Mariniflexile sp. TRM1-10: one gene and its partner. The protein of the gene in region 2 binds, or shares a complex with, the protein of the main gene of each other region. Links are inferred from orthologs where the notes say so. Each region holds a gene or a part of one and is shown on either strand. Other genes may lie near its edges.

Region 1 (3,476 bases), 3.8 Mb from region 2 along the record:
CAGCTTTAAGCACGGTAGATTAAAAAACAGTATTTTAACCATTAAAATTGATATCTCCTGTACTAAGGAAAACATACATTTTTCAATAGAAAATACAAGCTCAAAAAGTGAAACACCAAATAAAGGCATCGGATTGCAAAATATTCAAAAACGATTAGACCTTCTATACAAAGACCATTACATTCTAAAAGTTGACAACAAAGAAGATCTTTTTAAAGTAACACTGACACTAAAACATAGCTAATTGCAAAACCAAAAAAACATATCCTGCTTAATTGTTGATGATGAAGCTATTGCAAGGGACGTTATAGCAACCCATATTTCAAAGATTGAAAATGTTACCATTGTGAAAAGCTGTAGCAATGCCATGGAAGCTTTCAATATCATTCGTACCCATACTATTGATTTGCTATTTTTAGACATTAATATGCCCGATATTTCTGGAATTTCATTAGCTAGGTCTATTAATAAAAACATTAAAATCATATTCACAACGGCCTATCGCGATTATGCCGTGGAGGGTTTTGAGCTTCAAGCAGTTGATTATTTATTAAAACCCATTTCTTTTGAACGTTTGTTACAAAGCATAAACACCTATTTTGAAGTATATCATCAACCTAAAACAACTGATGAAAAACCTTTAGAATCCAGTAGTTTTATGTTTGTCCGTTCAGACAGACGCATGATTAAAATAGATTTTGAAGCTATTATTTACATTGAGAGTTTTAGTGATTACATTAAAATTCACTTAAAAAACGAAGTTATAGTTACACGGGAAACGATTAGTGCCATTGAGGCTAAACTTCCAAACAATCAATTTTTAAGAATCCATCGCTCCTATATCATTTCAATTGCACATATCAATTCCTTTACTAATGAACATGTGGTCATTAACCATAAAGCCTTAACGATTAGCAGAAGTTACAAAAAAGAGGTTTTGGAACGGTTGGAACGGTATTAGAGAAAACAAAAAAGCGAACCTCAATGGGTTCGCTTTTTGTTATAAAGAGATTCCTGCCTTCGCAGGAATTTTGCTTAAATATGCAATGCTCTATCGTCAGTAGCCGCTAAAGCTGCTTCTTTGATAGCTTCGGTAAATGTTGGATGTGCATGGCTCATACGAGATACATCTTCAGCAGATGCTCTAAATTCCATAGCAACCACAGCTTCCGCAATCATATCGGCAGCACGGGCACCAATCATGTGTACGCCTAAAATTTCATCGGTTTTCTTGTCTGCTAAAATCTTAACAAAACCATCTAAATCCATACTGGCTCTACTTCTACCTAAAGCACGCATTGGGAAAGACCCTGTTTTGTATTCAACACCAGCTTCTTTTAATTGCTCTTCGGTTTTACCAACCGCAGCAACTTCTGGCCATGTATAAACAACACCCGGAATTAAGTTATAATCGATATGTGGTTTTTGTCCTGCCAATGTTTCGGCAACAAATACGCCTTCTTCTTCAGCTTTATGCGCTAACATCGCCCCTTTTACCACATCTCCAATGGCGTAAATGTTGGAAGCACTTGTTTGTAAATGGTCGTTCACTTCTATTTGGCCCCTATCGGTTAATTTCACTCCGGCAGCTTCAGCATTCAATCCATCGGTATACGGACGGCGTCCTACAGATACTAAGCAGTAATCACCTCTAAATTCAATTTCTTCCCCTTTTTTATTATCCGCCTTTACAATAATTTCATCACCAACACGCTCTACAGATTTCACTTTATGGGATATATTAATATTGAATTTTTGTTTTTTCAATACTTTATTAAGCTCTTTTGAAAGACCAGAATCCATCGTTGGAATGATACGATCCATAAACTCAATAACCGATATCTCGGCACCTAAACGTTTGTAAACCTGACCCAATTCCAAACCAATAACACCACCACCAATAATGATTAAATGTTTTGGTATCTCTTTAAGTTTCAATGCTTCGGTAGATGTTATAATACGCTCTTTATCAATATTGATAAACGGTAAACTTGATGGCTTGCTTCCTGTAGCTATAATGGTGTTTTTAGCTTCAATTACAAGAGTTTCATCACCTGAAATGGTAATATGGGTGGCATCTTTAAAACTTCCTAAGCCTTGATACACGTCAATATTGTTCTTCTTCATTAAAAAATCAATACCTCCTGTCGTTTGGTCTACCACAGCTTGTTTACGGGCAATCATTTTTTCAAGATTTACTTTAATATCTCCAGGAATTTCAATACCGTGTTCTTCAAAATGCTTGATGGCATCTTCGTAATGATGTGAAGAATCTAAAAGTGCTTTACTTGGAATACAGCCCACGTTTAAGCAAGTGCCACCAAGTGTGTTGTATTTTTCTATAATGGCAGTTTTCATGCCCAATTGTGCGCAACGAATGGCTGCCACATAGCCTCCTGGACCCGAGCCAATAACGGCTACATCGTATGAATTCATATTATATTATTGAAGTTCGTTTATTAAAAATCGAAAACAAAAATACAAATGTTTTATGGTAAGACAATAAAAAAGAAATCTTAAATAGTTGTAATTGTTATTTCTATTACATTGAAAATAAAACCCGTTATAGATAAGAATCTTTTAAACCAACTCGTTTTATTCCAATAATTTTTCATCTGTTTATATTTAGCCTCCTAACCCCCGAAGGGGACTCATACTAGTATCCTTAACCCTTGGTTAGACTCTTAACCCATAACTCATAACTCTTCCGTCAGATGGTACATCCATAATCATGATCCTGTGTGTTAAAAGCGTTTTAGTATGGATGTTTCATTCGTTTTTATAGCATTTAATATCCATTCCAATTCGGGGTCTTTATGCTGGTTTCGGTCTTCAATAGTAGGAACAATTTCAACATCGGGCTTTATACCATAACCATCGGGCGTTTGTTTATAGGATGATTCAATTTGCATTAATCCCATTCTTATTTTTAGTTTAGAGTTTGGCATTTCGTGAATTTTATAAATACCAGCAACACAGCCATTGTATGCGCCACCAGTCTCCTCTCCTATAAAAACAGCCCTTTTATTGGCTTTTAAATGGGTCGATAGTAGCGACGATGCCGAAAAAGAGTTTCCATTGATTATGACATACAACGCGCCTTTGTAATTTAAAGGGTGGGGTTCTTTTTCTTTTGAAAACCTGAAATTATAATAAATCCTACCGTCTTTCTTCTTTGTTTTAATTAAATTTTGGGCAATGATTATAGGAGAAAGAACAACGGTTGATACTTTAACCACAATCGGTGTGGTGTTACTCATTAAATATTTAAAATAAGGCAAACGGCTATTTACTTCACTGTCTTCAACCAATTTATACTTTTTGTTAGTTAAAAATGAATAGAGATAATCTATTTCGGCTATTCTTCCGCCGCCGTTATCCCGTAAATCCAAAATAAGATGCTCGGTTTTTAGCGCGTCTATTTTATTGAAACTCTCTTTATAAAATTTCCTGTAATTACCATTGCTAAATCCTCG
Region 2 (3,395 bases):
AACGGTGGCTTTGGATTTCAGATTAGCCCCAAAGGGGCATCACATCTTTATCAACTTAACCTAATTTAAGAACTCACTATACCAAATTTACACAATCAAAACACAAAACTGATTAATCCTAAATAATGGTATAGCCTTTAAAACATGACCACCGTCAAAGACGGTGGTTTTTCAATGTTGAATAAAAATATTTACACAAGTAAATAAAAATCAGTACCTTAGACAAGCATCACAAACTAGCAACCAAACATTTTATATATGAAAACTTTAAAAATATTTTCTGTTTTTATATTGGCATTAGCTTTTATAAACTGTGCCAATAATGAAAAATCTGTTGCCGACTCATTAAGAGACGAAACAACTACTCAAAATCAAAACATGTATGTTATTGAACGCGAAATCCCTGGAGCAGGCAATTTAACTTCAGAAGAATTAAAAGCAATTTCACAAAGCTCATGTGGGGTACTGGAAAAAATGGGGTCTGAAATAAAATGGCTACATAGTTATGTTACAGGCGATAAAATTTACTGCGTATATACAGCACCTAATGAAGAAATGGTTTTAGAGCATGCGAAGCAAGGTGGTTTTCCAGCAAATTCAGTCGCAAAAGTTGCCACTGTCATTGATCCATCTACGGCTGATGACAAATAAGGCATCTATTCAAATAAAAAAAACCTGCCTCAAATAAATGAAACAGGTTTTTAATATGATGAGATCCCTGCCTTCGCAGGGATTTGTTATACCAACATGGTTACAGGATTCTCAATATATCCTTTCAAGGTTTGAAGGAACTGAGCACCCGTTGCACCGTCAATCGTTCTGTGGTCGCAAGCTAAAGACAATTTCATCGTATTTCCAACAACTATTTGTCCGTTTTTAACCACTGGCTTTTCAACAATATTTCCAACAGAAAGGATTGCTGAATTTGGTTGGTTGATAATAGACGTAAACGTATCGATACCGAACATGCCTAAGTTTGAAACCGTAAACGTACTACCTTCCATTTCTTGAGGGGTTAGTTTTTTGTTTCTAGCTTTTCCTGCAAGATCTTTAACTGCTGCACCAATTTGTGGCAAACTTTGTTCGTTTGCAAACTTAACTACAGGCACTACCAACCCGTCTGGAACAGCTACTGCTACACCAATATGTACGTGGTTATTTAAACGCATTTTATCTGCAAACCATTGTGAATTTACTTGTGGATGCTGTTTTAGCGCTAAAGCACATGCTTTAACAACGATATCATTATAAGATATTTTAGTATCTGGAATGGTATTGAATTGTGTTCGGAATGCTATGGCATTTTCCATATCAAACTCGACGTTTAAATAATAGTGAGGTGCTGAAAACTTAGAATTTGTTAATGCTTTTGCAATAGCTTTACGCATCTGTGAGTTTGGAACCTCTTCAAAATCTTCTTGGCCTACTGGTACAAATTTACCAAGGGATGCTGCCGCAGAAGGCGTATAATTTTCTATATCACTTTTTACAATACGTCCGTTTTCACCAGAACCTTTCACTTGCGATAGATTAATACCTTTCTCTTCCGCTATTTTTTTAGCTAAAGGTGAAACAAATAAACGTCCATTAGTAGAAGTTGTGGCAACAGGCTTAGCTGCTTTAGCTTCTTTTTTAGGAGCCTCAGCTTTTGCTTCTTCAGGAGCTTCTTCTTTCTTTTCCTGTTTTGGAGCTTCTTCTTTTTTAGCTGCAGGTTTTGATGTTGAGAAATTAGCTGCAACTCCAGAAACATCTGTTCCTGCAGGACCTATTATCGCTAGTAACGAATCTACTTTTGCAGATTCTCCTTCTTGTAATCCTATATGTAATAAAGTACCGGATTGGAATGATTCAAATTCCATGGTGGCTTTATCGGTTTCAATTTCTGCTAAAATATCACCTTCAGAAACTTTATCGCCTTCTTTTTTAAGCCATGTTGCAACGGTACCTTCTTCCATGGTATCGCTTAGACGTGGCATCGTTACAACAACAACGCCTTCAGGTAATTCTTCACTAGCTGGAGCTTCTGCTTTTTCTTCAACAGGTTCTGAATCGGTTTCTGAAGCAGGTTCTGAATTAGTTTCTTTTTCTTTGGTTACTTCTTTCGTTTCAGGAGCAGCATCAGATTTTGAAGCGCTTCCCCCTTTTAATAAACCAGAAATATCTTCGCCAGCTTCTCCAATAATGGCTAAAAGCTCATCGACCTTAGTTGTTTCTCCTTCTTGAACACCTATATGAAGCAACGTACCTTCATGGAACGATTCAAACTCCATAGTCGCTTTATCAGTCTCGATTTCAGCTAAAATATCGCCTTCACTTATTTTGTCACCTACTTTTTTCAACCAAGTGGCAACAGTTCCTTCTTCCATCGTATCGCTTAAACGCGGCATATTTATAATTTCTGCCATAACTTATATTTTGTGTTTAATAAATGGATAATCTTCTTGTTCGTAAACCATATCGTAAAGCTGTTGTGTCTCTGGATATGGAGATTCTTCAGCAAATTTTTCACATTCTGCAACTAAATCTTTCACACGTTTATCAATAACTTTAATATCGTCCTCGGTTGCGTATTTCTTTTCAAGAATAATATCTTTCACTTGAGTAATTGGGTCGATTTTTTTATATTCTTCAACCTCATCCTTCGTTCTATAATGTTGGGCATCACTCATAGAATGACCTCTATAACGGTATGTTTTCAATTCTAAGAAAGTGGGGCCGCCACCTTTTCGTGCACGCTGAATAGCTTCGTCAAAAGCTTCAGCTACTTTTATAGGGTTCATCCCATCAACAGGTCCACATGGCATATTATAACCTAAACCTAATTTCCAAATTTCGGTGTGGTTTGCCGTACGTTCTACAGATGTTCCCATAGCATATCCGTTGTTTTCACAAACAAATACTACGGGAAGGTTCCAAAGCATTGCCAAGTTAAATGTTTCATGTAACGACCCTTGGCGTGCAGCACCATCACCAAAACAACATAATGTGACACCATCAACTCCGTGATATTTATCACCAAATGCTATACCGGCACCTAAAGGAATTTGACCTCCTACAATACCATGACCTCCATAAAAACGGTGTTCTTTAGAAAAAATGTGCATGGATCCACCCATACCTTTAGAAGTTCCAGTAACCTTTCCGTATAATTCTGCCATAACACGTCTAGGATCCACACCCATACCTATGGGCTGTACGTGGTTTCTATAAGCAGTAATCATTTTGTCTTTTGTCAAATCCATAGCATGTAAAGCACCTGCTAAAACAGCTTCTTGACCGTTGTATAAATGAAGAAATCCTCTTACTTTTTGTTGAATGTAAACGGCAGCTAGTTTATCTTCAAACTTTCTCCAGAATAACATGTCTTCATACCATTTGAGGTAAACCTCTTTTGT

The links. The genes of interacting proteins can lie anywhere in the genome.
Region 1: the proteins of CJ739_RS04210 (region 2) and lpdA are in contact, whole or in part, in a crystal structure (PDB 1EBD), measured with the Geobacillus stearothermophilus proteins. The link is inferred for Mariniflexile sp. TRM1-10 from one-to-one orthologs. Residues at the interface, in WP_033016211.1 of Geobacillus stearothermophilus: Ile130, Ala131, Met132, Pro133, Arg136, Arg140, Glu141, Asn155, Arg157; in WP_049624544.1 of Geobacillus stearothermophilus: Pro340, Ser341, Asp344, Tyr345, Arg403, Asp406, Val408, Glu431, Ala432, Gly433, Asp438.

The regions. Positions count from the first base shown.
Region 1 is NZ_CP022985.1:4,730,550-4,734,025, forward strand. The notes cover bases 237-3,213. They hold lpdA (dihydrolipoyl dehydrogenase), read right to left. Parts: upstream 2,437-3,213; coding sequence 1,036-2,436; downstream 237-1,035. Other genes in these bases: CJ739_RS19600 (sensor histidine kinase), read left to right, coding at 237-244; CJ739_RS19605 (LytR/AlgR family response regulator transcription factor), read left to right, coding at 245-961; CJ739_RS19615 (S41 family peptidase), read right to left, coding at 2,745-3,213. Outside these bases: more of CJ739_RS19600, read left to right, coding at 1-236; more of CJ739_RS19615, read right to left, coding at 3,214-3,476. UniProt on the Escherichia coli protein: Lipoamide dehydrogenase is a component of the glycine cleavage system as well as of the alpha-ketoacid dehydrogenase complexes.
Region 2 is NZ_CP022985.1:903,264-906,658, forward strand. What follows is about bases 72-2,967. They hold CJ739_RS04210 (pyruvate dehydrogenase complex dihydrolipoamide acetyltransferase), read right to left. Parts: upstream 2,406-2,967; coding sequence 738-2,405; downstream 72-737. Other genes in these bases: CJ739_RS04205 (DUF4242 domain-containing protein), read left to right, coding at 259-651; pdhA (pyruvate dehydrogenase (acetyl-transferring) E1 component subunit alpha), read right to left, coding at 2,409-2,967. In the rest of the region: more of pdhA, read right to left, coding at 2,968-3,395.